DNA from 3 places in the Pseudomonas arsenicoxydans genome. Region 2 is predicted to be linked to each of the others. Evidence: riboswitches for the same ligand, from Rfam matches in the RefSeq annotation. Region 2 holds a riboswitch; each other region holds the start of a gene.
The links. A riboswitch is a leader RNA that binds a small molecule or an ion and turns the genes downstream of it on or off. The one in region 2 is predicted to bind fluoride.
Positions count from the first base shown of each region.

Region 1: another riboswitch for fluoride. It lies ahead of crcB (fluoride efflux transporter CrcB); the one in region 2 lies ahead of crcB (fluoride efflux transporter CrcB).
Region 3: another riboswitch for fluoride. It lies ahead of crcB (fluoride efflux transporter CrcB); the one in region 2 lies ahead of crcB (fluoride efflux transporter CrcB).

Region 1 covers NZ_LT629705.1:5,206,916-5,216,907, forward strand. Annotated here, with positions in the region: gene BLQ41_RS24250 (ADP-polyphosphate phosphotransferase) at 1-492, opposite strand, end outside; gene BLQ41_RS24255 (plasma-membrane proton-efflux P-type ATPase) at 489-3,005, opposite strand; gene BLQ41_RS24260 (DUF190 domain-containing protein) at 3,352-3,675, opposite strand; gene crcB (fluoride efflux transporter CrcB) at 3,686-4,069, opposite strand; fluoride riboswitch at 4,212-4,274, opposite strand; partial or broken gene BLQ41_RS24270 (ArsO family NAD(P)H-dependent flavin-containing monooxygenase) at 4,434-5,514, shown strand; gene BLQ41_RS24275 (permease) at 5,541-6,578, shown strand; gene BLQ41_RS24280 (thioredoxin family protein) at 6,598-6,834, shown strand; gene BLQ41_RS31060 (hypothetical protein) at 6,898-7,149, shown strand; gene BLQ41_RS24295 (DEAD/DEAH box helicase) at 7,475-8,869, opposite strand; gene BLQ41_RS24300 (hypothetical protein) at 8,866-9,456, opposite strand; gene BLQ41_RS24305 (helix-turn-helix domain-containing protein) at 9,566-9,790, shown strand; gene gmtX (gamma-mobile-trio protein GmtX) at 9,883-9,992, opposite strand, start outside.
Region 2 covers NZ_LT629705.1:3,178,331-3,188,322, reverse strand. Annotated here, with positions in the region: gene nhaA (Na+/H+ antiporter NhaA) at 1-1,120, opposite strand, end outside; gene BLQ41_RS30880 (EamA family transporter) at 1,323-1,574, opposite strand; gene ppa (inorganic diphosphatase) at 1,859-2,389, opposite strand; gene eno (phosphopyruvate hydratase) at 2,747-4,030, opposite strand; gene BLQ41_RS14870 (chloride channel protein) at 4,027-4,905, opposite strand; fluoride riboswitch at 4,985-5,057, opposite strand; gene BLQ41_RS14865 (DUF190 domain-containing protein) at 5,154-5,477, opposite strand; gene crcB (fluoride efflux transporter CrcB) at 5,488-5,871, opposite strand; fluoride riboswitch at 6,010-6,071, opposite strand; gene chrA (chromate efflux transporter) at 6,346-7,551, shown strand; gene BLQ41_RS14850 (aspartate carbamoyltransferase) at 7,583-8,119, opposite strand; gene BLQ41_RS14845 (Crp/Fnr family transcriptional regulator) at 8,191-8,823, shown strand; gene BLQ41_RS14840 (ArsO family NAD(P)H-dependent flavin-containing monooxygenase) at 8,963-9,992, shown strand, end outside.
Region 3 covers NZ_LT629705.1:3,500,908-3,510,899, reverse strand. Annotated here, with positions in the region: gene BLQ41_RS16465 (SulP family inorganic anion transporter) at 1-76, shown strand, start outside; gene BLQ41_RS16460 (universal stress protein) at 88-939, shown strand; gene BLQ41_RS16455 (hypothetical protein) at 1,368-1,913, shown strand; gene BLQ41_RS31390 (cation diffusion facilitator family transporter) at 1,917-2,195, opposite strand; gene BLQ41_RS16445 (class II glutamine amidotransferase) at 2,354-3,169, opposite strand; partial or broken gene BLQ41_RS16440 (IS3 family transposase) at 3,456-3,668, shown strand; gene BLQ41_RS16435 (DUF190 domain-containing protein) at 3,766-4,089, opposite strand; gene crcB (fluoride efflux transporter CrcB) at 4,100-4,483, opposite strand; fluoride riboswitch at 4,626-4,687, opposite strand; gene BLQ41_RS16425 (ArsO family NAD(P)H-dependent flavin-containing monooxygenase) at 4,866-5,945, shown strand; gene BLQ41_RS16420 (permease) at 5,973-7,010, shown strand; gene BLQ41_RS16415 (thioredoxin family protein) at 7,030-7,266, shown strand; gene BLQ41_RS16410 (hypothetical protein) at 7,394-8,746, shown strand; gene BLQ41_RS16405 (cation diffusion facilitator family transporter) at 8,797-9,696, opposite strand; gene arsJ (organoarsenical effux MFS transporter ArsJ) at 9,861-9,992, opposite strand, start outside.

The DNA of each region.
Region 1 (9,992 bases), 2.0 Mb from region 2:
GATCGAACGATATCGGTCGCGCCAGACTGTACTCTTGTTTTCAAGAGCATCCGGGAGCCCCTCGCTTCGGAGAATCTCAGGATGGACACGGGCTATCAATACCTCCTCATAATACGATCGGTTGAATATGCCAATGCGCCCGCGCTCCGGTAAATTACGTGTAGTTCGCCAGAGAAAGTCGTGCTCCAATTCAGCCGCGCTGGGATGCTTGAAGCTGAATACTTGGCAACCTTGCGGATTAACCCCCGACATCACATGCTTGATGGCACCATCTTTTCCCGCCGCGTCCATCGCCTGGAAAATTAGCAGAACGGCATAACGATTGGACGCGTAAAGAAGCTGTTGCTGCGCGCTCAATTGCGCAACATGCGCTCTCAAAAGCTTGCGATATTGCTGTTTTGATTTGTAGAAGGGTTCCACCTTAGTCGGCCACTTACGGAGATTGACCGCGTCGCCTTCCCGAACTTTAAAATCCTCCGAATTGATTTTCATATTCCGCCTTTTGGTGCCGCCGGCACGATTGCTGGTTGCCTTGAAGCTGCATTGGGAACTCGCCATCTGATCATCGCAACCTTCAAAGTGTCGTTCAGAATTAGACAGGAGAACAGTGCATAACCGAATATTGAGAGCATCTGCCATCCGGGCAAAGGAGCGAGCCCCTTAATTCCTACGAACGTCAGGACTGTTCCCACAATGGCGTCCGCTATTAAAGCTGACATGAAGGTCTTACTCGGTAGGCTAGCCCAAAACCAGCTGCGCTCTCGTGCGGACACGACTGAAAAAATGGCGAAGTAGAGGAGCATGAGAAAGCTGAACGTGTAGAGAGTGTCGTTGTTGCTTGCCAAATCAAATCGGGCCCAACAGACCCACAATAGAAAAAGCGTTTCGGCAACCATCGCGATGCCAAGAACCACCGACACGCAGATGAAACCGCCGATGTTCCAGGTCTCGGGGCTCTTCGATGGCTTAACATTGTCCGTGGAGAGGGAAACTTTCGCGAAGTCCGTTAAGAACACCAGCAGCAGCATCGCGAAGGCGGAGACCACGAACTTACCTGTTACAACGAACGCGATGGCCACAAACGCGGCTTTCAGGATCGTACGGCTGATCTTGTTGATGATCCATGTAAGGATTCTTTGATAAATCGTCCGTCCCTGCTCGACCAACGTGACGATGTTGATCAGCCCCGCCTCGGTCAAAACAACGCTCGCGGCGCTCTTGGCGACATCGGTAGCGGTACTGACCGCTATTCCAACTTCGGCTTGACGGAGAGCTGGAGCGTCGTTGACGCCGTCGCCCGTCATTCCGGTTACGTGCCCTGCGGCTTGAAGATGCTTTACCACGATATATTTATCTTCCGGGTACACTTCGGCAAATCCGTCAGCACCGCCGAAAAGGTCGTCTCCGGCACCCGTTTGTGAGCTCGCGGCCTTTAAATCCGCGACGCGCCGGATCTGGGTGAGTCCGACGCCTTCGCCGATCTGGAGTGCCACCGGGAGCGCGTCCCCTGTCAGCATCTTGACCTGGACTCCCAACTCATTAAGAGTTGAGATAAGTTGCCTGGCGTCCGGTCGCGGAGGATCGTACAACTCCACGAGTCCAATCAGTACAGGGACGCCATCCTCGGCGCCGCGAGCTACCGCTAGCGTGCGAAAGCCTTTTGCCGCTGACTCGCTGACGCGCGCATCCAACGTCTCGATTTCGAGAGGCAGGAGTCCACAAGCTTCGGCGATGGTGCGCACGGCGCCCTTCATTACGCGCACCCGCTGACCATTCTGCTCAATAACAGCTTCCGTCCGCCGAGTTTTCGCATCGAATGGAGCGAAGGATACGGTTGTTCCAACGGCAATGCCGTCGAAGGCATGATGTGTTTTAGCTGCGGCGAGAAAGGCAAGATCTATAGGATCCTGGTTGGATTCCTGTGACGCTAGCGCGCCCGCGATCAGAACGTCGGCTTCCGTCGAGCGTTTTAGTGGGGTCACTCCCGTGACCGCCAATTGATTCATTGTGATTGTGCCTGTCTTGTCCACGCAAAGGACGTCCATCGTCGCGGCGTCTTCCGCAGCACTCAACCGAGTGACAAGCACCCCACGCTGGGCCAGTTCCTTCGACCCGAAAGCCATGCTGACGGTGAACATAACGGGAAGAGCTACAGGTACCGCGCTCATGAGTAGGACAAGCAGGAGAGGGATCATTTCGAGCAGCGGCACGCCGCGAATCAGCGATAGCGTGAGCACCACGCCAAGTAGCACACCAACAATGACAAACAGCCAGCGCACGATCTTAGTCACGACCGCTTCGATATGAAGTTTCGGATGCGCCTGCTGCACGAGTTCTGTGGTTCGGCCGAAATAGGTTTGTGCCCCCGTAAGGATCACCACGCCGTTGCCTTCCCCACGACGGACGATAGACCCGGAGGAGAGGACTTCGCCGGGTGCTTTATCAGTTTCTTTCGACTCGCCCGTTAGCGCCGATTGATCCAGGCTCATCGCGCCGGTGAGGAGTTTCACATCTGCTGGAATGATGTCACCTGAGCGTACGCGGATAATGTCACCTGGTACCAGTTCTCGGGCGGTAATCACCTGCCACTTCGAGTCGCGCAGCACTCGGGTATTAACCTGTAAGCGTTTTTGTAGAGCTTTGACGACGCCAGCGGCGCGCTGTTCCTGAGTGAAACTCAGTACAGCGTTGACAACCAGTAATAAGCCCACAACTGCAAGATCAGTATAGTTTCCCAGTACAGCGGATAAAATCATGATCAGTTCGAGCATCCAAGCCGAGATCCCCCAGAATTTTCGCAGGAATCTCAAAGCCGGATGCCCTTTCGTCTCCGCTACTTCGTTGTAGCCGTGCTCCATGCGCTGCGTTTCGACCTGCGCATGCGTGAGACCTACATCAGGGTTAACATGCAGCGCTGCAAGCGTTTGAAGAACCGTTGCAGCGGCGATGTCAGTTGCGTTTACTGGAGGAGGCCGAGCGTCGGAGTCATTTTTGAGGGGGCTCATCCTGAATATCCTTCTCTATCGTTTACGCAAGTCACACTGGTTTTGGTGGGTGGATCGTAAGGCCTCATTCGTCTGCGACATTCGCCCAAAATACGCCCGTTACCAAGGTTTTTAGATTTTCTTAAAACGCTCCATAGCAAAACCAGAATCCGGTGTTGCACAGCCCCGTCCCTCTGCATTGTCTTTCCAAACCTGAGCGGGTTGCTCACCTGACCGCCTCGCACTAGATTGGAGAACGGCTTGGAGGGATTTCAAAAACGGTAAAAAACTCATAGGTGATCGAGTTACCAATCGAGATTCCACATAGCTCAAATTCGCATCTCCCAGATTATAGGAAGGGTTCAGGCTAACTGGCCTTCTTGCCGACAGTGCCCAACTCGATAGGAGCTTTTATATAAAACACAGAGATGTCCTCAACCTCCAACCTCTTGAACAACCTTTCAGATTCATCCTCGGTAATAGCCATACGAATCTCTGTAGGCTGATCTGCCAACTCAAAAAAGTGGGAGGAATGCAGCCGCCCTGTGTGTCCAAAGCCCTCAATGGCCGTAGACAAGGTCGCACCGCGCAGCCCCATTTCTTTAGCCAAATCAACGATCCACTCGCCAAGCATCTTTCCCTGATAACGACGGTTCTGTTGAGTAAAGAAAATCACCAGAAAGCCTTTCATTACCATCTCCTTAACGCGTGCCAATCATTTGATAGGACAAAAGCCCGGCAGCGGTCATCGCTAACGAGCCTACAACGTGCAATGAAATTGAGCCGAACGCCCACAGAAGTCTACCCTCCTGAATCAGGGCAACTGTTTCGGCTGAAAACGTGGAGAAGGTGGTGAGCCCCCCACAGAAACCCGTGATGATCAGCAGGCGCCATTCAGGGCTTAAGGTGGGGGACGCGGCCAAGAAAGCGATAGCTAACCCAATGATGTAGCCTCCGACCAAGTTCGCGACCACAGTGCCTGGCGGAATCGTAGGGAACAGTCCGTTCAGTGTCATGCCCAAGAGCCAGCGCAACCAGGCACCAAGGGATGCGCCGATAGCTATGACGAGAAGTGACTTCAGCATGGTCGCATGTCTCCCCAGGACTGATAGAACCGAGGAGGTGCTGATAAGCGCAAATTACGAGTGGTAGCTGATATGAGATTTTGAGTCACGATCCTGTCCTGAATTGGAGAACAGGGAGACGCACCTACGCACCCTGTCCAGGGTTCACGTAGGCATCATCAGCACAAAGGCGGTTATAAGGAGGAATGCCATCTCCTGCTTTCATCCTAAAGCAGCGGCGGCCGGAGATTCAAGCCATAACAAGCTTGAATTGAAGCATTCAGTCAATGTCGATCAGCATTCTCAACATATGAGCTAGATCAGTTGGATTCAAACTTGGGTCGCTATACTGGCTACCGCCCAACATCGACTCAAGGGTTTCCCCATGACTCCTTCGCCCAGCGACCAACGAGATGTAGTGATTATCGGTGGGGGTCAGTCAGCCTTGGCGGTAGCGTATTTCCTGCGCCGAACTCAACTTTCGTTCGTTATCCTCGACGCAGAGGAGGAGCCCGGTGGTGCCTGGCGGCGTGGCTGGAACTCGCTGCGTTTATTCTCCCCGTCCACCTGGAGTTCGATCCCTGGCTGGATGATGCCTCCTGCGCAGGAGGGGTATCCAACGCGAAATCATGTAATCGACTACCTCAACCAATATGAGGAGCGCTATCAGTTTCCTGTTGAGCGTCCGGTTCGGGTCACCGCTGTGGAGCGTACTGAAATTGGCTTACGAGTACGTTCTGACGACAGGTATTGGGATGCCAGGGTTGTCATCAGCGCCACCGGCACCTGGAGCAGTCCGTATATACCTCATTACCCTGATGCCGAGTTATTCGCCGGTCGGCAATTGCACTCCGCGAACTATGTTGATGCACAAGCCTTTGTTGGCAAGAAGGTTTTGGTGGTGGGTGGTGGCAATTCAGGAGCGCAGATTTTGGCAGAAGTATCCAAGGTCGCCGAGACCACTTGGGTAACCCCTACTGAGCCGGTCTTTCTGCCTGACGAAGTGGATGGACGGGTACTGTTCGAGCGCGCCACTCAGCGCTTGAAAGCCCAGCAAGAGGGGCGTGTCGTTGACCAGCCAGTCGGCGGGCTGGGAGACATTGTCATGGTGCCGCCAGTTCTGGAAGCCCGTGAGCGTGACGTCCTCAAATCTGTGCGCCCCTTTGAACGCTTCACTCGCGATGGTGTGATGTGGGCCGATGGATCTGAATCTGTAGTGGATGTGGTGATCTGGTGTACCGGATTCAGGCCCGCACTTCAGCATCTGGATACGCTGGGGGGTGATCGACACTGAAGGTCGTGTTGAGGTCGAAGGCACTCACTCGATCCAAGAGCCAAGACTATGGCTGGTGGGCTATGGCGAGTGGACAGGTTCGGCTTCCGCCACGCTGATCGGTGTAACACGCACAGCACGCAGCACAGCCAATGAGATCGCGACCTATCTTGGCGATCCGTCCGCGACCTAATGCGCCTCCCCCCAGGAGTAGAGGACATGAATGAAATGATCGTGCGCTGGCCGGAACGCAATCCCCGCATGTTTTTAGCGGTAGCAGCGCTTGTCTGGTTCGGATTGTATGAGGCCCTGATACCTGTTTCAGAGGCTTTGGTCGCAGCGCTTCCTGTTGATCGTAATAGCCACCTGGGAGGCGCCTTACAGTTTTTTTTCTACGACACGCCCAAAGTGCTGATGCTGTTGACCGGCATCGTGTTCTTGATGGGCATGATCAACTCCCACTTCACGCCTGAACGTACCCGTGCAATGTTGGCGGGTCGAAGCGAGGGCACGGCCAATGTCATGGCGGCCTCTCTCGGTGTGTTTACCCCATTTTGCTCGTGCTCAGCCGTTCCTCTGTTTATAGGTTTTGTTCAAGCTGGAGTGCCCCTGGGGGTGACGTTCTCTTTCCTCATTTCTGCGCCCATGGTGAATGAGGTAGCGCTGACACTGCTGCTTGGCCTGTTCGGCTGGAAAGTTGCATTGCTGTACCTCAGCCTGGGGTTGTTTATTGCGATTGTTGCTGGCTGGGTCATTGGGCGTCTGAAAATGGAAGCCTATCTGGAAGACTGGGTTCGCGATATGCCCAAGATCCAGGCAACCGCTGCAGACACGAGTATGCCGCTTTATGAGCGGATAAATGCCGGGTTCAGCAGCGTGCGTGAAATCGTCGGAAAAGTATGGCCTTACATCCTTGCTGGCATTGCCATTGGCGCAGGCATTCACGGGTATGTACCTGAGGATTTCATGGCCAGCTTCATGGGCAAGGAAGCCTGGTGGTCAGTTCCACTCGCGGTTCTTATCGGCATCCCCATGTATACCAATGCGGCAGGCATCATCCCCATTGTGCAGGCACTGCTCGCAAAGGGCGCAGCGCTGGGCACTGTGCTGGCCTTTATGATGAGTGTCATCGCTCTATCGCTTCCGGAGATGGTGATATTGCGCAAGGTGCTGAAAGTTCGCCTGATAGCCACCTTCACTGGGGTCGTCGCCGTCGGCATTCTCATCGTTGGTTACATCTTCAACTTCGCGTTGTAATCCACCTACCGAGGTTTTTATGAAAGACATCAAGGTGCTGGGCACCGGTTGTGCAAAATGTAAATCGACAGTAGCCATCATCGAACAGGTGGCGAGTGCGAAAGGCGTCCCCGTTAAGCTGGAAAAAATCGAAGACATGCAACAGATCGTCGGCTACGGGGTCATGTCCACCCCGAGTGTCGTGATTGATGGAAAGGTTGTTCACTCAGGGGGCATCCCGAGCCGTGAAAAGGTTGAAGAATGGCTTAGCGCTTGAGTCAAGTGCCCCTGCACAGCCAACCAGACTCGGTTGTGAGAGGCCTAGCCTGTTGTACTGCGGATGCACCAGCTCGCTCCAGAGTGCAAGACAGCGCTGGCCGAGCCAGACATTCATCTTGTTGCCACAGCGGACGCTCTCACACTGCTCCTGCATAACCAGCACGCCATTAGCGCGGCCATTGAAGAGGTGACAAAGTGGCTCTCTGAAAATGGACTGGGGAGTGTCGCGGCTAACGCAATTGCGGCAATGGAAACGCTGGGCACAAACGCTCAAGGCATCACAGACGCCATCATGCGACTACGGAGGTTATAGGCATCATCTACCCCCCCCCGTGGCTCTTCCTTGATGAGCGATTCCCGCCTCATAGCTGCCAGTCGCGACAGGCAGAAATCGGCCGATTCTGTTGAAAAAGTCGGCAATGGTTTCCACGGTAGAAAAGTACACGCTTGAGATTGAAATCTTTACTTGAACAGAGGATTCCGGGCTCAGATTTCGCGTAGCTACGCGCAAAAAAGACGTTTTCAGTGGTCAGTATGCGGACAGTCTGGAAGAACCGACTTTTTCAACACAATCGGCCAAAAGCAGTCATTCGAAGAGTCTACGAATGCGGGGGCGATTCATACACCAATGCTGAAGTTTAAAAAATGGTCAGCAACTGCATACGATAATGTTGCGAAAAACTAACCTGGTATGAAGATTCAGATACAAACCCTCCTAGCGACAAACCACTTCCCGCACCACCACTCACGGGCTGTCCTGACGCTCTGCTACCGAAATCGCCAATAGGACAACTGCCCGTCAAATCCCAACCATCCACCCCACCGAAAGCAACCGTAGGTGTTTGGATGTGACTAAAAACTGCTAAGTCCTCAGGTAGATCATCAGCAACACGTTGTGAAAACTGTTTGAGCGCTGGTTCAGCCGGCGCAAAAAGCCATGCTTGATCGTCAACTTCGCCCGTGCGCCGAAGAACTCGCCCTAATACTTGCCTGTAATGCAACTCAGTGCGAATACGACTTAGGTGGCAACAGACCTGCAAACGAGGAATATCTGTCCCCTCGCTGATCATTCCTACCGCCACTATCCAACGACAGTGACTTCTTCTGAATTCGTTGATCACCTGCTGGGCATCCGGAGTCCTATTGTTCACTACGTGGCAACTCTCCCCCATGTTCTCTAGTGCCAACGCCACCTGGTGGGCATGTTGGATATTGGAGGCAACGACTAGCCCTGCTGCGTCCGGTTTGATTTTTCGGACTTCATTGAGCTTCTCGCACCCCAAACTGAGTAGCTGGCTAACGACGTCATCATGGTAAAGAAGGTCTTCGTAGGAGACCGGAGATTCACATAAAAGCTTTTCGATGCTTGGAAACAGCCTGACCTTACTGTCATGCTCGAGCTCCTCCGTAAGTTTCACCTGTTGGTTATCCAACAGAACTATACGGGGTGAGCGACAAACGCCATCAGAAATTGCTTCTCTCAATCCATAGCGATAATCACAGATCAGACTGCCATCAGGGGAAGAGTAACGTGCCAAGGCAATGGCCTTGTTATCAGAACGCCATGGCGTACCAGACAGCGCCAGTGTAAAAGTCGCACGATCCTGCATCTTCTGGAGAATCTGTTGCCCCCAGACATTGCCCAGTAGTGGATCATGTCCGGCGCAATGGTGAATTTCGTCGAAGACCGCGAACACACGATAGTCATCAAAAAGATTCCAGAACGCTTCTTCCCGATATTCCAATGCTTGATAAGTTAAGGCAGCACCGATAGCTCCCATCAAACCATCCAACCGTCTGCCGAGCACTTCAGAGAAGGTAGCCTGAAAGCCCTCCACCACCTGACAAGACGGGGCAAAACAAAGAACCAGATCAATCTTGTCTTGCTCCAGCAGAGATCGGGCTAACTCCGCCGCCATCCTAGTTTTTCCGGCTCCCGGTGTCGCTTGGCAAAAAAGATGCGGCGTAGTGTTGTAATGATTCAACGCCATCTCAAGACAACGAATCTGCCAATTTCTCAAAGACGCCCTCATAGCTTTGAGGTGAACGTCTTGAGTACTTTCTCAACGGCCCGGAGGTGGCCCAAAAGACGAGAACTACGATCCCTTGCTTCCAGGTACTCACCCTCCAGTCTGTCCTTCAGTTGCGGCATTTCATCAAGAAGCTGCTTGTAGCGCTCCGTTTCCCCCATCGCCGATAGAAAGTCGAGCCGAGTCTCTTTGAGCAGCGATTCCAAATGCTGAGTTGTATCAGGATCGACTTTTACGAGAACGGTGTCCCGAGCCTGTCTGATTTGTTCCTCCCGGGGTGTACTCGAAGAGTTGAAATTGTTTTCGAATCCATGCTCAACAAACTCCAACTTTAGACGTTCAGGGAATGGCTGAAGGTGGTAAACCTGCCCTCGCTTGCGGCGCTCGACGTCCTGAACAACCCAGCCTACATGCAGCATTCGGCGGATCTGATCATACACATACCTACGTACGTCGCTGAGACGAAAGCTCGTTCCCTCTAAGTGTTTGGCATAGGCATCGCGCAATTCACGGGTTGTAAATTGCGCATATCCCTCCTGCTGAAGGAGGTCAAACAACCGCCTGTCGAAAGTGAATGAATCGGGTTTCATGCAGGTACCTAGGGGGGAATACGCGGAACAGAGAAAATACGGATTATAATCCGTGGCCGATCTATCCGCAAACGCAGGATAGTGCCGTCTCGAGTGGGTCGAGGCGGTTATGCAGCAGCTGGCGAAGTCGTTGGGTGAAAAAATCCGAGTTCGGAGGAAGGCCATGGGGCTTTCTCAAGATGCCTTGGCGCTAGGTTGCAAGGTTGATCGAAGCTATATGGGGCGCATTGAACGTGGAGAGGTGAACATCACTGTGGAGAAGCTGTACCGAATCGCACGCACACTGGAATGCGAGCCAACTTCTCTACTACCCAGCTTGACTGGCAATATCTAGGCTTGGTAATTCCCCCCCTCAACGCCTCAAATATCTTTGTACGCAAACTAACCAAAGCCCTGCGCCGCCTCACATTTTTAGTGAAAGACTAGCTAAGCAAATAGCTTCGCAACAATTTCCATGAACCCGGGCGTCAGCACAACAACGCCCGAGTCGTCGACAACCGCGCCCCCCTCCACAATCTGCCAACCATTCTCTTCAA
Region 2 (9,992 bases):
ATCCGATCAATACACCGACTTTGACTTCATCAATCAAAAGAGCTGATCCGGCGAACGCCAGATTGCCAATGAATAGACTCATGGTGAAGCCAATGCCGCACAACAGTGCTACGCCGTAGAGCTGTATCCAGGTACTCCCTTCCGGCAGCTTGGCCAAGCCCATGCGAATGGCCAGAGCAGCCAATAGGAAAATACCGACCTGCTTGCCCACCAACAGACCCAGAGCTACGCCCAGCGGAACCGGATCGACCAGGTTCTCCATCGAAATACCAGCCAATGAAACACCCGCGTTGGCGAAGCCAAAAATTGGCACCACAGCGAACGCCACCCATAAGTGCAGTTTCTCTTCGAGAAAGAGCAGTGGAGATCGGGCTTCTTCCTCGGGCCTGCCCATGGGAATGCACAGTGCCACAGCGACACCCGCCAGCGTGGCGTGTACGCCCGATTGCAGTACGAAGAACCACAACACGCCCCCGACCAGGAGATACGGGAACAACCGTCTTACGCCCAGTCGATTCATTGCGATCAGAATAACCAGGGTCGCAAGCGAGGCCAGCAACATCGGCATGGAAAGGCCAGTGGTGTAGAAAAAGGCGATGATGACCACAGCACCCAGGTCGTCAATGATCGCCAAGGCGGCGAGGAATACCTTCAGCGAAGTCGGGACTCGCTTACCCAGCAGCGATAGGACGCCCAAAGCGAATGCGATATCGGTTGCGGCTGGGATAGCCCACCCTTTCAGGGTCTCAGAATTACCCCAATTGATTGCAATGTAGATCAGCGCAGGAACAACCATGCCGCCCAAAGCACCAAACCCCGGCAAGGCGCGCTGGCCCCAAGTGGAAAGCCCACCGGCCAGCACCTCTCGTTTGATTTCGAGGCCGACCATCAGGAAGAAGATCGCCATCAGGCCATCATTGACCCAATGCTCGACAGACATCCCCAACCAGACACTGTGCAAGGCTGCAAAATAACCTTGCGAGAGAGGCGCATTGGCGACAATTAGGGCCGCGAGTGCTGCGCCCATCAGTACAAGACCGCCAGCGGATTCCGACGATAAGAAGCGAGCCAGAATCGCGGCTGCTCTAGGGGTTTCTGCGGGAGTTCTACTGTGAGTCATCAGTGTCCTTGTGCTTTGATCTAAAGCAATTATTTTAACATCCGAGGTTTATCAATATGGCTGGGCAAATAGCCTGTAACAGTTATTGTCCCAGGCTAAGATCAGCCTCAACCATGTCCCACTATGGCTCTGGCACGAGCCGTACGAAGTTTTACTCACGAGGTTCATCCGTCCCCTTCGAGCTGATCGACGTTCAACCGTGTCATGGCTTTTTGGCTATGACCAGCAGCCCTGCCACGATCAGGCCTGCACCGGCGATCATGCGTAACGTGATGACCTCTCGAAGCACCAGACCGGCGAGCAGCATGGCAACGACCACGCTGCCTTTATCGATCAGTGCCACCGTGGCGACATCCCCTACCTTCAGTGCCTTGTAGTAGAAGATCCACGACAAGGCAGTGGTAACGCCAGACAGTCCTAGCCAATACAGATTTCGGCTTGTGATGTTGGCCACTTCCTGTGTCGGAACAGCTCAGGCCGCGAATACGAGTACAAAGGCACACACGAACAGGGTGGGAGCTGTTAGACCAAGCTCAGCTGTAATGCCTGCGAGTCTCATCTTGGCGATCACAGAAGTGAACCCGGCAAAAAAACATTGAGATGAAGGCATAAGCCACCCATTTTTCCATGCGTGTGTTTCCCTGAACATTTGATGTTCCAAGCGACTGAGAGGCCAATCACAAATCACTAGCCCCTCAGTACCTAATCCCGGCTGACGCAGTCAATCTGGCCGAAGAGCTATTTGGGGATATACGCCGCTACCGACTTACGAATCTCTTCCCGCGCCTCTTCCGCGCTCCCCCAACGCCCCATCTTCACCCACTTACCCGGCTCCAGTGCCTTGTAGTTTTCGAAGAAGTGCTGGATCTGTGCGAGGAGTAACGCAGGGAGGTCTGAGCACTCCTTTACGTCGCTGTACATCGAGTTGAGTTTTTCATGAGGCACTGCGATCACCTTGGCATCCGCTCCGGCTTCGTCGGTCATGTACATCACACCAACTGGGCGACTACGAATGACAACGCCTGGCGATACCGGATAAGGGCAAATCACCAGAACGTCCAAGGGGTCGCCATCATCGCTCAACGTATTTGGAATGAACCCGTAGTTGGCCGGGTAGAACATCGGTGTGCTGAGGAAGCGGTCGACGAAGATCTGCCCACTTGGCTTATCCACCTCGTACTTGATCGGCGAGTGGTTTGCAGGAATCTCGATAACGGTAAAAAAGTCATCGGGAATCGCGTTACCAGCTGGAATGTCCGTGTAGCTCATGCTCATATCTCCAAGCTTCTATGAAAGGCTAAGGCCGCTGACGTTTTTGCCTACGGATAAACGTGATTCGATTATTTACGCTGACCAAACCAACAGATTTACCGGCTATAAGACGAATGACTTTCTGATCGCATCCAAGTCAGTCCAAGGTTGCGAAAATTGCGAGCTGACCTCCCCACAGCCAGAGCCGTGGGCGAACGGTTGATTACTCAATGTCTCGGGCTGCTGCGCCGCGCACTTTCTACAAATGACAATGCCGCTCTGGATTCTCCATTTCCTGTTCCAGTCGACTAGCTTCTCGGACGGGGTCATTACGTCTCTCTCGTTTCAATCTGGTTGACAGCAAATCGGTGGCTATCACCGCATAAACGCATCATGTCCTGCATAAATGGCACGGCTTCCCAGATGCTCTTCTATTCGCAGAAACTGATTGTATTTCTCGACCCGCTCCCCCCGGCATGGAGCTCCTGTCTTGAGATGGCCAGTCCCCATGGCGACAGTCAGGTCAGCGATGAAGCTGTCAACCGTATCCCCGCTACGATGAGAAACCATCGCTCCCCAATTTGCCCCGTAGGCCATTTCGATGGCGGCTTTGGTCTCAGTCAGGGTTCCGATTTGATTGGGTTTGATCAGTACGGCATTGGCGACGTTTTCTGCGATTCCTCGCTGAATCCGTTCGACGTTGGTGACAAATAGGTCATCTCCAACCAACTCTATACGGTCACCCAGCGCAGCATTCAATTGCTTCCAGCCCGACCAATCATCTTCCGCGAGTCCATCTTCCAGTACCGCAATTGGGTACTTATCGACCCATGAGGAATAGAGGCTAATCAGCTCTTCGGCATCGACTTTGCGACCTTCCGAGCGTAGATGGTAAAGACCGTTTTCATAAAAACCGCTGGATGCTGGATCGATAGCGATCTCGATCTGAGATCCAGGGGTGTAACCAGCCCTTTCAATTGCCTGAATGATCAGCTCAATGGCGTCTGAGTTTTTCTTGAGTGCCGGCGCAAAGCCGCCCTCATCTCCGACCGCTGTTGAATAGCCGGCGTCCTTAAGCACCTTTTTCAGCTCGTGGTACACCTCAGCGCCCCATCGCAAGGCTTCCTTGAAACTGCCAGCCCCTGTAGGTGCAATCATGAATTCCTGAAAGTCAGGGCCTTGCCAGTTGGCATGAACACCGCCATTGAGAATATTGAACATCGGAACGGGCATTCTTGCTGCCTGGTCACCGCCGAGGTATTGGAACAACGGCACGTTCATGGCAGAAGCCGCTGCCCTTGCAACGGCGAGGCTGACGCCCAAGATAGCGTTTCCTCCAAGCCTGGATTTATCAGATGTTCCATCCAACTTAATCATCAGATGATCTACCTGTTCCTGATCAGTTGCATCCTGGTCTCTCAGAGACTCAAGTATCTCGGTATTCACATTGCTAACGGCCTTCAACACTCCTTTGCCGGAATACCGCTGTGTATCTTCGTCACGCAACTCAACTGCTTCGTGAACGCCTGTAGACGCACCGGATGGAACCGATGCCCGGCCCCGAGCTCCGGACTCCAAGGTGACGTCGACTTCAACGGTAGGGTTACCGCGTGAATCGAGAATTTCACGTGCGTGAATAGCCTGGATTTGCGTTTTCATTGATCTTCTCCAAGGAGCGATTCGGGAACGTCATTAACCATGTGAATACTACCGAGCGCCCACACCGCGACTGCGATCAGAAGGCCGCCAGCGAAGGGTCGTAATGGCGAATAGGAGATAAGTCGTTTAACGAAAGCTCCGAGCTTATGGGTGGCCGTCGCAAATAGCAGGCCCGTAAGGCCAAAGACAATCCCAGCTGCCACCAAAGCCATGACGCTCCACAGCTGCACCGGAACCACTTCGCCAATGACGTAATGCGTATGAACCACTCCCCAGGCTTGCCCAACCTGGTCAGCAACGATTGCCGCAACCACGCAAGGGAAAAGCGCGTCGTAACGCATACGTCCGATGGCCAGCACTTCAAGTCCGAACAAAGCTCCAGCGAGGGGGGTGCCAAAGGCGGACGCAAAACCAGCGCTGATGCCGGCCATGAGAATCACTCGACGATCTTCGCGACGTAGCCGGAAGACATGCGTCAGTTGATCGGCAAGAGCGCCGCCCATTTGCACCGCCGCACCCTCACGTCCCACAGATGCACCGAAGAGGTGGGAAACCACGGTTCCGATCAGCACCATCGGCACCATGCGCAAAGGCACGATCTTCTTAGGATCGTGGATCTCATTGATGATCAGGTTGTTTCCGGCATCAACGGGTTTGCCTATCAAGTGATACGCAAGTCCCACGGCAAAGCCAGCCACTGGCAGGAGCCAGATCACCCAGGGATGGGTTTCTCGCCACTGGGTGGCGTGATCCAAAGAAAGGAGGAATAACGCAGAGGCAGAGCCTGCCAAAAGAGCTACAAGACCTGCAAGCGCAAGCCATTTCGCTATATAGGGCAGTAAGTCGAGTTGTTCCGGTCGTCGAAATTTAGACATTTGGCCAGCCACGAAAAGTAAGTGGGCCTGACCAAAAAAGGATTTTGAGCGCGATCGCCTACAGACCTGGTTTGATCAGGTTTCTGTAGGCATCATCAGCTGCTACGGGCACAGCGGTTGGTTAATGGAGGAATGCCATCTCCAGTCGGTCGATCTTAGCTAGCCGTGGCCAAAATGTAAAATCGTGTTACAGGATCAGCGCCCATTGCAAGGATGCCTGAAGCTTTAGCTTATGAAAGGAGACCGAACTAGGTGGTTTTTTTGCCGACGACGCCCATCTCAATTGGTGTCTTTATGTAAAACACCGAGATTTCCTCAAGCTCCAATCGCTTGAACAACCTTTCGGACTCGTCCTCGGTGATAGCCATGCGAATCTCGGTAGGCTGATCCGCCAGCTCAAAAAAGTGCGAGGAGTGCAGCCGACCAGTGTGCCCAAAACCCTCAATGCCCGTAGACAGGGTCGCACCACGCAACCCCATGTCCTTCGCCAAATCAACAATCCAGTCGCCAAGCATCTTTCCCTGATAACGACGGTTCTGTTGGGTAAAGAAAATCACTAGAAAACCTTTCATTTTCATCTCCTCAGCGCGTGCCGATCATTTGATAGGACAGAAGCCCGGCAGCCGTCATCACTAGCGAACCCACAACGTGTAATGAAACTGAGCCGAGCGCCCAGAGCAGTCTGCCTTCCTGAATCAGGGCAACTGTTTCTGCCGAAAATGTAGAAAAGGTGGTAAGTCCGCCACAGAAACCCGTGATGATCAGTAGACGCCACTCAGGACTCAGAGTGGGGGATGCGGCCAAAAACGCGATAGCTAAGCCGATGATGTAGCCCCCAATCATGTTCGCAACCACAGTGCCAGGGGGGATTGTTGGGAACAGGGCGTTTAGCTTCATGCCCAAGAGCCAGCGCAACCAGGCACCAAGTGACGCGCCAACAGCGATAACTACAAGTGATTTCAGCATGGTGGGCTCACCCCGTCAGACCTAGACCAAACAGGTAGCAGGTAAGCACAACAAGGAAGTGGCGACTGGGGTAGTAGGATCATAATCCTGTCCTAGATTGGGGACAGGAAGCGGATACACCTACGCACCCTGTCGAGGGTTCACGTAGGCATCATCAGCACAAAGGCGGTTAAAGGAGGAATGCCATCTCCTTTTTTCATCCTATAGCACTGACTGTAAGACTTTCAAGGTACAACGAGTTCGTATGGACTGGCTTATTGAGTTTTGACACCGCAATCGAGCGCTATGATGGCGCCCAGATTCGAGGTGTATCTCAACCGAGCCCTAGTCTACGCGGCGCAAATCGCGAGGGAATACCATGACATGACGATTCGCGACCTTTTTTCCGCCCTCGGCTTTCGTAGACGCAGATCCGTTTGCAGTCTTCTTTTCCTCATCGTCATAAATGTCTAATTAAATGCGGAACGCATGTGCATGAACATAAACAGCAAGGGTGACCGTCGACCGTTTTTTATATTCCTCATCTTTTTGCGCCTGGGACTGACTTCATTTGGCGGCCCCATCGCACACTTGGGGTATTTCCGCGATGAGTTCGTCACGCGCCGGCAATGGCTCACTGAGCGTAGCTATGCTGACTTGGTTGCGCTTTGCCAGTTCTTGCCGGGCCCCGCGAGTAGTCAGGTTGGTATGGCGCTGGGACTCTCTCGTTCGGGCTACTCTGGGGCGCTGGCCGCCTGGGCGGGTTTCACGTTGCCCTCGGCCATCCTTCTGATCCTGTTTGCGTTAGGTATTTCCAACTATGGCGATATCATCGCGCCTGGCGTACTGCACGGCCTGAAAGTCGTGGCCGTTGCGGTGGTCGCTCAAGCCGTATGGGGAATGGCACGGAATCTATGCCCAGATGCGTTGCGTATCACGATCATGGCGATTACGACGTGTGTGGTGCTGTTGGTTCCGTCTGCATGGGGGCAGATCGGCTCAATTGCTATAGCTGCTTTTGCCGGCTTGCTTTTATTCAAACCAGCTCGCGCCGCCGAACATGATCCACTGCCCATAAAGGTCGGTTACCGAGCAGGTTTGTTCTGGTTATCACTGTTTTTCGCTTTGCTGGTCGGCTTACCGATAATGAGCCAGATGCTACTCAATCAGACGCTCTCCATGGTAGATGCATTTTATCGCGCCGGGTCTCTGGTATTTGGTGGAGGTCATGTGGTGTTGCCATTGTTGCAGGCAGAAGTAGTGCCCTCAGGCTGGGTCAGCAATGAAACCTTTCTTGCCGGGTATGGTGCGACACAGGCTGTTCCTGGGCCGCTTTTGACGTTCTCTGCATTTCTTGGTGCTTCGATGAGCGCCGAGCCCTCTGGCTGGGTCGGCGGGTTGATTTGTTTGCTAGCCATTTTTCTGCCGTCGTTTCTGTTGATCGTTGGTACCTTACCGTTTTGGGAGCAGCTGCGACGCAGCGTACACATCCAAGCTGCGTTGCTTGGGATCAATGCGTCGGTGGTTGGTTTGCTTCTGGCAGCGCTTTATCAGCCTGTATGGACGAGCGCGATCCTTAAGCCACAGGACTTCGGTTTGGCATTGGTGTGCCTAATCGGTCTGATGTTTTGGAAGCAACCGCCATGGTTAGTGGTGATCGGTGGTGGTGCAGCCGGATGGTTGCTGAGTGTCGTGCTTTGACAGTCTTTGAAATTCCGTAGGGCTTTCTCGTCTACTTGGAATGCCCTTCCATAGCATCCTTACCATGGTCGGAGAGTTGGGCGTCAAACCACTTGTGCAAGGCCGTCACCAAGCTGGCATCCGACGTGTTGTAGATCAGCTCTGCGCCGCCCTCAACATCCTGGTAAACGATAGAGATTTGTCCTGGTTTGGCGGTTTTTAGATCGGCGAGACCTGGCATGTCGTCGCCATGGATGCGGGAAGGGCCTGAGAAGTCGCCATTCAGAAACTGCTTGCGGATCTCTTGCAGGTGCTCGCGAACTAACTTCACTTGGTCGGCGTCAGTGGATTTCTTGACCACAACCTGCTGCATCCCGCCTTCGGCGTTTTTCGTAAAAATGTGGGTCGTTGCTGCTAGGCTAAATGGCATTACCTCTTCGCCGCGTTGGGATACTTCTGCTTCGCGCTGCGCGTCGGCTATCGTCGTCATATGAGCGGCTTGGTTCATTTTAGAGTGATCCATAGTTTGGGCAAAAGCGCTTCCGGCGAAAGCAACGATGACGCCCAAAGTAATAGCGATTTTGCGCATGATTTTTCTCCGAATTGACGTTAAATCGATCCTATGATGTGACGACCGTCCATGGGTATGATCCGAATCATATGAAGAAAGTAAATGACGCATTGGACTGGCCGGCTTTGATCGCCGCCCAACCATCAGTTGCTCTCATCCCAGAGACACTGCGTGTGTCGGCCAAGCAGGTGGATACCGATACTCGCGAGACGCTTTTTCTGATTGGAGATCCGATTCGTCATGTTTATCTTGTGATCTCTGGCGATGCACGCCTGGTTCGACTAGGCCGCAATGGCCTCGAAGTGGTCTTGCAACGCTCATGCGGAGGCTTCATTGCGGAGGCCAGTCTCGACAGCCGCGCTTACCACTGTGACGCTATAGCTACCGAGTCCACCACTTTGCTGCTGTTTCCAGTCGTAGCGTTTCGCGCGGCCTTGGAAGATGTGCCTGCATTTCGCAAAGCCTGGCAGTCAGAACTAACCAAGGAAATCCAAAAGCTACGCGCTCAATGCGAAAGGCTGTGCCTGCATAGCGCGACTGACCGTATCACCCATTACATTGAAACCGAAGGTTCCGACGGCGTCGTGACGCTCAGTCAGTCGCGCAAGTCTTGGGCAAAAGATCTGGGCTTGACTCACGAAGCTCTATATAGGGCGTTGAGACGCATGCAGAACGAAGGTCGTCTTAAAGTCGAAGGCAATCATTTGACTATCAAACCTTGACCTGCGAAGACCAATTGAGGACATGGAGAGCGAGGCAATAGACGGTGATAGTCATCCCCTCTTAATCTGAGCTAGATCAGTTGAAGTCATAACTGAATCGCTACAATGACCCTCTTGCATCGATCCAGGGTTCATTCCGATGACTCATTCGCTCAGTGGCCAGCTAGACGTAGTCATTATCGGTGGGGGCCAGTCAGCCTTGGCGGTAGCGTATTTCCTACGCCGAACTCAACTTTCATTCGTTATCCTCGATGCGGAGGAAGAACCCGGTGGTGCCTGGCGACACGGCTGGAATTCGCTACGTCTATTCTCCCCGGCGACTTGGAGTTCGATCCCTGGCTGGATGATGCCCCCCACGCAAGAGGGTTACCCTTCGCGCAACCATGTGATCGGTTATCTCAACCAGTACGAGCAGCGCTATCAATTTCCTGTCGAGCGCCCGGTTCGGGTCACTTCTGTGGAGCATATGGCGTCTGGTTTACGGGTTCGTTCTGACGACAGGCATTGGGATGCCAGGGTTGTGGTCAGCGCTACAGGCACCTGGAGCAATCCCTACATCCCTCACTACTCAGGTGCCGATTTATTCGCCGGTCGGCAGTTGCACTCCGCGCACTATGTCGACGCCCAACCGTTCGAGGGCAAGAAGGTGTTGGTGGTGGGTGGCGGTAATTCAGGGGCACAGATTTTGGCCGAGGTTTCCAAGGTCGCCGAGACCACCTGGGTGACCCCCGTCGAACCATTGTTTTTACCGGACGAAGTGGATGGGCGGGTACTGTTCGAGCGCGCAACCGAGCGCTGGAAAGCCCAACTGGAGGGGCGCGTCATTGAGCAGCCTGTTGGTGGACTGGGTGACATTGTCATGGTGCCGCCAGTTGTCGAAGCCCGTGAGCGCGACGCCCTCAAGTCTGTACGCCCTTTTGAACGTTTCACTCGCAACGGCTTGATTTGGCTCGACAGTTCCGAATCTGCGGTGGATGTGGTGATTTGGTGCACCGGATTCAGACCAGCCCTACAGCATCTGGATACGCTAGGGGTGATCAATACCGAGGGCCGCGTTGAAGTCGAAGGTACCCACTCGACCCAAGAACCAAGGCTATGGCTGGTAGGCTATGGCGAGTGGACAGGTGCAGCTTCTGCCACCTTGATCGGCGTAACACGCACAGCACGCA
Region 3 (9,992 bases), 320 kb from region 2:
AGCCAGCGCCACCATCGTTGACCGCTTTGGCGTGCATGACAAACCTGACGCCATCGACAAGCTCATGAGCCACTAAGGAGATCGATAATGACCCGCGTAATGGCATGCATTGATAACTCACAATCCTCACTAGCGGTCTGCGACTACGCAGCATGGGCGTCGCAACAGTTAGATGCGCCACTGACCTTGCTGCATGTATTGGATGAAGAGAAATACCCTGCAGCAGCTGACCTGAGTGGAAACATTGGCCTCGGCAGTCGAGAACACCTGCTGGAGGAACTGGCTACGTTGGATGCCCAGCGTGCCAGGCTCGCTCTGGAGCAGGGCCAGCACATGCTTGAAAAAGCCAGGGAGCGAACTGTCATCTCCGGTGCTGGTTTTCCTGAGTTGAAGCAGCGCCACGGCCACTTGGTAGAAAGTCTGAGCGACCTTCAGGAGGATATTCGGCTATTGGTGATCGGAAGAGTGGGAGAAGACAGCGCACGCTGTACGCGTACCCTTGGTAGCCAGATAGAAGCTGTCGTGCGAACAATTCACCGGCCCATCTTGATCACAGCCAATAGCTATAAAAAGCCCGAAAAAGTGATGCTCGCATTTGACGGCAGCCCTACGGCCTACAAAACCATTCAGATACTTGCCGCCAGCCAGCTTTGCGAAGGCCTGCCCATTCATCTCGTTATGGTCGGAGCAGACTCGGAAGATAATCGTGATGCTCTGGCGAAGGCTGTAGGCATGTTCCTCTCTGCCGGCTTTGAAGTACAGGCCCAGATCCGACAAGGAGAAGTGGAGGCGGCTTTGCACGTTTATCAAGCGGAGCACGGAATTGATCTGCTGGTCATGGGTGCCTTCGGGCACTCACGCATCAGACAATTTCTGGTAGGCAGCACAACTACGACGATGCTTCGAACGGCCACCATGCCTGTGTTGTTACTTCGCTGAGGCAAGCCTCTAAAGTAGGGGTATCTGGCTCGCGCGGTTCCGGCGCAAGACAGGGACATCAACTGGACGCGCCCAGCTCGAATACCTGCGGCCCCTGAATGGAGCATGAAGCGTGAGCTGCTGAGTCCTAGCTATAGTCGTTATGCCGAGATAAAGGAAAATCAGGACATCTGCGTCCAAGCAGTTGTTCCATTGAGGTTTAAGTACAATTCACCTCAATTTCTCGTTCATGGATGTCCTACTCGGACAATCCGCGCACGCCAATCACGTCCTCTCTAGCCGTCGTTCACCGGCAGGCTGTAGGGTAAATTGAAGTTGGAATTTGAGGGTGATGCCAGCGGCGGTCAGTGCGCTTTGCAAGGACAGAGGCGCAGCGCAAGCGAGTCGCGCGAATCGAAACTGCCAATGCATGATAATCGAGTAGTGCCATGAAAAAAAAACATCACCATGAGCATCACCTTCAACTCCGGGTTAGCGAACTTGCACAGTTGTTTAACTCGATGGATCCAACACCTTTTCTTAACAAGGATCTTGATCGCGAGGCTGAAGCGTTCATCGAGACCTGGGCAGCAGAGTTTCCGTCGGACAGCCTGTTTCGTATCACAATCCACCTTGAGCACCTGCCAGCAGAAGGCGATCCAAGTGCGATCATGGTCGAGGCAATCCACAACTACTTTGATCATAAAGCAGGTCTCGTGCGCAGTGAGTTGAAACGCCTCCTTCGAGAGGGCCGCATTAGCCTGTTGATCGGCATCGGCTTTGTTACCCTTTGCCTGATCGCAGTCGATGTCATCGGCCAACTTAGTGCTAGCGCCGTAGTCAGCATAGCGCGCGAAAGTCTGATGATCGTTGGCTGGGTGGCAATGTGGCGTCCGCTGCAGATTTTTCTATATGACTGGTGGCCGCTTTTAAGATCGATTCGCGTCTACAAAGCTATAAGCCATGCACATGTTCGAGTAGTGCAGGGCAAATAATGCCTACCGCAAGCCGCAATAGGTGTGGGCCCTATGGGGCGTTCTCAATTGAGCAAAGTAGGCGGTATAGGCACTGGCGCCTGCAAGCGCTGGAGAGACTCCCAGCCGAGCGAGCCCATGGCCACCAGCAAAATTACGGCATTGATAAAGCTGGCGAGGATCGAGCCGCGCCGACAGCCGTCGGTAGTAGCCGGGTAGCTGCCAGTGCAGCCAGGCCAGAATCAGCCAACCGACATCACTGAGGTTATGCCTGGCATCTGCTAGCAAGGTCAGGGAATTCACTTGCCAACCATAGACCCCCTCGACCAATACAAACCCCAGGTTCAGGCAAATGCTAATGGCAAAGGCGGGGCGAATAGCTTGGGGCTGTGTACATGCTGCGCGTGATCGTGGGAAATCTGCGGCTGTACCTCGGCGTTTGATCTGCGCTTGCTGACGTTTTACAAATCGTTCTTGCCCTTGCCGAGCAATAACGTCTCGACGACTGCACCGTCGTGCAGCGCGATCACTTCGCCTTCCGCCATTGGCCGCCAGTCGTCTTCGCTGAGCGGCACGCTTGCGATGAAGCTCACCCGCTGTTCGCCGCTTGCCTCATCCTGCAACAAGGTATGGGGGACAGGGCAATGCCAGTGGTACAGGGCTGGCGCCTCTACCTTGCCGCTCAGCGCGTTGAAACGTCGATCAGCGTGAGCGAATAGCGCATCACCATCGCTATAAAGAAAATTGGCCGGGCCAAGCCGACGCAAATCAGCAGCAAAACGGCCAATCAAGGCCAGACGCTCATGCAGGGAGGGCAGTTCCGGGTACTGCATCTCCATCAGTTGCAGGCGTGCCAGCAACGCACAAAAAGCCTGTTCGGAATCGCTTTCCCCTATGGCCTGATAACAGCCACCGTCGAACTCGGCGGATAGAGCGAGGCCACGCAGATTTCCATTATGGGCAAATATACGCATACGCCCCCTGAGTTCACGGGCAAATGGCCCCGTATTGGCCAAGTTGACCGCCCCCTGAGTAGCATGCCTCAGATGCGCAACGATTAACTTGGTGCTGGGCCCTTGGTTCTGTAAGAGTTTTACCAACTCGCTGTCACTGGCGGCAGTAGGCTCCCTGAACAGGGCAACATCGCGTCCCCGGTAAAACCCCACACCCCAGCCATCACGATTGTGACCTTCGCCACCGGCATGCGCTGCCAGAGCGGCGAGCGAGTGCGTCAGTTGCGTAGGCAACCGGCTGCTCATGGCCAGCAATTCACACATCGGTTGCAACTCGCGTCACTTCCGTGCGGGCCTCACCTTCAATGAGTCGTTTCATGACAGTCCCCGATACCAGTTCGACGACTAGAAGGGTAGACAACTGCAAGCGATTTCACACAGCCTGGGTCGGTTTTGGCCGGTCGTGCCCATTAGGCGGTCTGTTCAAATCCGATGCAAAACACTGGTCAGTGTCGAATGCAAATGGGTGGTCAAATTCATGCGATTACGCACCCAGAGGCGCTGCCACCTCGCACGTACCATTTTTTCGCAGCCTAACGCCTACCGCCGTTGCGGTTTCCGGCCAGTAGCCGAGAGTTTTTTCCAGCTTCTAAAGCGAGAGCGGATCAAGCGAAAAATCTGCACCACGCGGCAGGATGCTCCTAGCGATGTGTTCGACTACGTCGAGATGTTCTACAACGCAAAACGCCGCCATGGTTTCAACAATCAGCTGTCACCGGTAGAGTTTGAAAAGCGTTACGTAATGAGCTTGCAAGGTGTTTAGAGAATCCGGGGCGATTCAGTCATCGTGGATTGCGTTACCAGCTGGGACGTCTGCATAGCTCATGTTCGTATCTCCGAAGGTCTAGGGTGGGGCCGGGCTAGTTGGCCTTTTTGCCAACGGTGCCCATCTCGATTGGGGTCTTTATGTAAAACACGGAGATTTCCTCAACCTCCAATCGCTTGAACAACCTTTCGCATTCATCCTCGGTGATAGCCATGCGAATTTCGGTGGGCTGATCGGCCAGTTCAAAAAAATGTGAGGAATGCAGCCGACCAGTGTGCCCAAAACCCTCGATACCTGTAGAAAGGGTCGCACCACGCAGTCCCATTTCTTTGGCTAAATCTACGATCCAGTCGCCAAGCATCTTTCCCTGATAACGACGGTTCTGTTGAGTAAAGAAAATCACGAGAAAACCTTTCATTTTCATCTCCTCAGCGCGTGCCAATCATTTGATAAGTCAAAAGCCCGGCAGCGGTCATTGCTAACGAGCCTACGACGTGCAATGAAATCGAGCCGAACGCCCAGAGCAGTTTGCCTTCCTGAATCAGGACGACTGTCTCGGCTGAAAACGTGGAAAAGGTAGTAAGTCCGCCGCAGAAACCCGTGATGATCAGGAGACGCCACTCTGGACTAAGGGTGGGAGATGCGGCCAAGAAGGCGATGGCCAGACCGATGATGTAACCCCCAACCATGTTCGCGACCACCGTGCCTGGAGGAATCGTGGGGAACAGGGCGTTTAACTTCATGCCCAAAAGCCAACGCAACCAAGCACCCAGTGATGCGCCTATAGCGATGACCAGAAGTGATTTCAGCATGGTTGCATGTCTCCTCTGGGCTGATGTCGCCGAGGAGGTGCGGATAACCGCGCACTAAGAGAGGGAGCTGATATGAGGTTTTGAGTCACGATCCTGTCCTAAATTGGAGGACAGGGAGACACACCTACGCACCCTGTCCAGGGTTCACGTAGGCATCATCAGCACAAAGGCGGTTAAAGGAGGAATGCCATCTCCTGCTTTTATCCTATAGCAGCGGCGGTCAAACATTCAAGCTGCTATACGGTCGGGAATCCAAAACTGAATGCCGTCAATCGAAGCATTCAATAAATGTCGATCAGCATTCCCAACATATGAGCTAGATCAGTTGGATTTAAACCTGAGTCGCTATACTGACCGCCCAGCACCGACCTAAGGCTTCCCCATGACTCATTCGATCAGTGGCCAGCTAGATGTAGTCATTATCGGCGGGGGCCAGTCAGCCTTGGCGGTAGCGTATTTCCTACGCCGAACTCAATTGTCATTCGTTATCCTCGATGCGGAGGAAGAACCCGGTGGTGCCTGGCGACACGGCTGGAATTCGCTACATCTATTCTCCCCAGCCACTTGGAGTTCGATCCCTGGCTGGATGATGCCCCCCACGCAAGAGGGTTACCCTTCGCGCAACCATGTGATCGGTTACCTCAACCAGTACGAGCAGCGCTACCAATTTCCTGTCGAGCGCCCGGTTCGGGTCACTTCTGTGGAGCATATGGCGTCTGGTTTACGGGTTCGTTCTGACGACAGGCATTGGGATGCCAGGGTTGTGGTCAGCGCTACAGGCACCTGGAGCAATCCCTACATCCCTCACTACTCAGGTGCCGATTTATTCGCCGGTCGGCAGTTGCACTCCGCGCACTATGTCGACGCCCAACCGTTCGAGGGCAAGAAGGTGTTGGTGGTGGGTGGCGGTAATTCAGGGGCACAGATTTTGGCCGAGGTTTCCAAGGTCGCCGAGACCACCTGGGTGACCCCCGTCGAACCATTGTTTTTACCGGACGAAGTGGATGGGCGGGTACTGTTCGAGCGCGCAACCGAGCGCTGGAAAGCCCAACTGGAGGGGCGCGTCATTGAGCAGCCCGTTGGTGGACTGGGTGACATTGTCATGGTGCCGCCAGTTGTCGAAGCCCGTGAGCGCGACGTCCTCAAGTCTGTACGCCCTTTTGAACGTTTCACTCGCAACGGCGTGATTTGGGTCGACGGTTCCGAATCTGCGGTGGACGTGGTGATTTGGTGCACTGGATTCAGACCAGCCCTACAGCATCTGGATACGCTAGGGGTGATCAACACCGAGGGCCGCGTTGATGTCGAAGGTACCCACTCGACCGAAGAGCCAAGGCTGTGGCTGGTCGGTTACGGCGAGTGGACAGGTTCGGCTTCCGCCACGCTGATCGGTGTAACACGCACAGCACGCAGCACAGTCAATGAGATCGCAACCTTTCTTGGCGATCCGTCCGAGGCCTAGTGCGTCTACACCATAGGAGTAGTGGACATGAGCGAAATGATTGTGCGCTGGCCTGAGCGGAATCCCCGCCTCTTCTTAGCAGTAGCCGCACTGATTTGGTTTGGTTTGTATGAGGCCCTGATTCCCATTTCGGAGGCTTTGGTCGCAGCGATTCCGGTTGATCGTAATAGCCACCTTGGAGGCGCCTTACAGTTTTTTTTCTACGACACGCCCAAAGTGCTGATGCTGCTGACCGGCATCGTGTTCTTGATGGGTATGCTCAACTCCCACTTCACCCCTGAGCGCACCCGCGCACTGTTGGCGGGGCGAAGCGAGGGTATGGCCAATGTAATGGCGGCCTCTCTGGGTGTGTTTACCCCCTTTTGTTCCTGTTCAGCCGTTCCTCTATTTATAGGTTTTGTTCAAGCCGGGGTGCCACTAGGGGTGACTTTCTCTTTCCTCATTTCTGCGCCCATGGTGAATGAGGTAGCGCTGACACTGCTGCTTGGCCTGTTCGGCTGGAAAGTTGCGCTGCTATACCTCAGCCTGGGTTTGTTTATTGCGATTGTTGCTGGTTGGGTCATCGGGCGCCTGAAAATGGAGGCCCATCTGGAAGACTGGGTTCGTAATATGCCCAAGATCCAGGCAACCGCCGGGGACACGAGTATGCCGCTGCATGAGCGAATAAATGCCGGGTTTACCAGCGTGCGTGAAATCGTCGGGAAAGTATGGCCTTACATCCTTGCCGGCATAGCCATTGGCGCAGGCATTCACGGGTATGTGCCTGAGGATTTCATGGCCAGTTTCATGGGCAAAGAAGCATGGTGGTCGGTACCTCTCGCGGTTCTTATAGGCATCCCCATGTATACCAATGCGGCTGGCATCATTCCTATTGTGCAGGCACTGCTCGCAAAGGGCGCGGCATTGGGCACTGTGCTGGCCTTCATGATGAGTGTCATCGCTCTATCCCTTCCTGAGATGGTGATCTTGCGCAAGGTGCTGAAAGTTCGCCTGATAGCCACCTTTATTGGGGTCGTAGCCGTCGGCATTCTGATCGTTGGTTACGTCTTCAACTTCACTTTGTAATCCACCTACCGAGGTTTTTATGAAAGACATCAAGGTTCTGGGCTCCGGTTGTGCAAAATGTAAATCGACAGTAGCCATCATCGAACAGGTGGCGAGTGCGAAAGGCGTCCCCGTAAAACTGGAAAAAATCGAAGACATGCAACAGATCGTCAGCTACGGGGTAATGTCCACGCCAAGTGTCGTGATTGATGGAAAGGTTGTTCACTCAGGTGGCATCCCGACCCGTGACAAGGTCGAACAGTGGCTCAGTGCTTGAGGTAAGCCGCTTCTGGACGTCCAGACACACTCGGTGTTGAGAGGCCCAACTGTGCCCGCCTCAAACCATGACAGGCTCGGGCTAGGGACTCGGCCCGTCAAGTCTCAAAGCCCTATGGGAAATGGCGATGCCTAAATTGGTTATGCCCTTGTCCGACAATGACGCGGCGTTTCTTTCGTCGGCAGCCGCTGCGGCGGCTCTGGCAGGGGTGCCTATAGAAACCCTCAACAGCCAGTGCTTTTGCATCAGTCTGGATAAAAATGCCCTGCGCGAGACTCTGGAGTCGACGCTCGGTCAGCCAGGTTTGTTTGAGCTTGTGCAGCAACGCTGCCCTCATCTATTCGCCGCCCATCCGGTCTTCATCGCACCGGCCCACTTGGATCGCATGGCGCAGGTCGTGCGCGCGGTCGAATCAGTCGTTGCACTCCCGGCTTACCGAGAGGAAGTGCTAGCTCACTCTCCTACTATCGCACGACATGACCCGGGTGGGGTCAAGGGAGTGTTCTTTGGGTATGACTTTCATGTCACTGAGAACAATTTCGGCCTGATCGAGATCAACACCAATGCTGGTGGAGCAATGCTCAATGCCGTGTTGTCACGAGCGCAGCACGCCTGCTGCCCGGCGATAGAACAGCTGCTGCCACCATCGACAAGGGCCGAAACGTTTGAAAGCAAAATCATTGCAATGTTTCGTCAGGAGTGGTCACAGTACGGCCTGGATAAACCGTTGCGCAGTATCGCCATTGTCGATGAGGCGCCCGAGCAACAGTACCTGTACCCAGAGTTTCTGCTGTTCCAACAGCTGTTCCAGCGTAATGGACTAGAAGCTGTGATCATCGATCCCTCTGAGCTCAACCTGAGGGATGGTTTACTTTGGCATGACCAGTTGGCCATCGACATGGTCTACAACCGGTTGACCGACTTTTCTCTTGAGGCAGTTGGCAACGCCACGCTACGCCAAGCCTACCTTGAACGAGCCACGCTACTCACACCACATCCGCGAGCCCATTCCTTGTACGCAGACAAGCGCAATCTGGCCTTACTCTGCGATGCCCAGCGATTGAAAGCATGGGGGGTGCCACAAACTACCCAGGATCTATTACTGACCAGCATTCCGCATACAGAAATAGTAACGGCAGAAAATGCAGAGCGCCTATGGCGTGAGCGCCGGGGGCTGTTCTTCAAACCTTGCGCCGGATTTGGCAGCCGGGCTGCCTACCGTGGTGACAAGCTCACTCAGCGGGTCTGGAAGGAGATTCTCGCCGGTGATTATGTTGCCCAAGCCTTGATCTTGCCTGGTCAACGAACGCTATCAAATGAAACTAAGGCCCAAGTGCTGAGGTTCGACGTTCGTAACTACACCTATGCTGGCGAGGTACTGTCGGTGGCCGCACGGTTATACCAAGGCCAGACAACTAATTTCCGTACATTGGGCGGCGGTTTTGCACCCGTGTATCCAGGCCCACAAACGGCAGGTTGACGATTAGACAGATCATTCATTCAGGTAGAACGTAAATAACACCCCAGCTTCTATAGCCCGTTACAACCTGACGAACAGCCTAGATCGCGCTCCAGTTGCAGAGTGCAATGAGTGATCTCGAAGTGCTCACGTAATTCTTCAGCTACATCCCGCAACAACTGATCGCTATCCGGCAATGACGCCATAACCAAATGTGCAGTCAGCGCAACCTCCGTCGTGCTCATAGCCCACACATGCAAATCGTGGATATCGATGATGCCTGGCTGACTCAGGAGATATTGACGTATCGAAGGCAAATTGACCTGATCGGGAACGCCGTCAAACAGCAAATGTAGGGATTTACGAAACAATGACCAAGTAGTAACGACGATAATAACGGCAATCACCAAACTAATTACCGGGTCAATCCAGTTCCAACCTTTCCATTGATACAACGCCCCTGCCAGCAATACGCCTACCGATACCAGAGCATCGGCTGACATATGAAGGAAAGCTCCGCGCAAATTTAGATCGTTTCGGCTTCCAGAAATGAACAGCCAAGCGGTAATGGTATTGACCAAAATACCGATACCAGCAACGAGCATCACTGTTACACCAGCTATCGCCACCGGAGCCTGCAGGCGTTGAAACGCCTCCCATCCAAGCGATCCCATCGCAATCAGCAAAACAAACGCATTGATAAAACTAGCGAGAATCGAGCCCCGTCGCCAACCAAAGGTATGCCGATCATTTGGCTGTAAGCGTGTAGCGGCCAACGCCGCCCAAGCCAGAATCAATCCTCCCACATCGCTAAGGTTATGGCCCGCATCCGCCAAGAGAGCCAGTGAGTCAATTTTCCAGCCATAGAACGCTTCGATTAAAACAAAACCGAAATTTAGCGCTATACCAAGACCGAAAGCCTTGTCGTATCTCTTGGGTACGTCAGCATGACCATCATGCGAATGAGTCATTTTATGAAACCTTCCGGCTAGGGTATGAGCAATGCCATATGCCTTAGGAATTGTTAGGTCTAAAATTTCTTCAGCGGAAATGGGGACTGATTCTCCCTCGGTTAACCTCTCGCGACTTGCAAGCTGGATCTCGAGAGCAAGGCAATTATCTCAGCATAACTTCTTCATATCGCCTCGGCATGCCTGGGTAAGGCGATAGAAATTAGAGCGGCCAGCAGCACGAAGACCGAGGAAACCCACAAACAGGCCTCCAATCCGTAACTCTGATAAATCCAGCCGGACAGCACGGTGCCGAG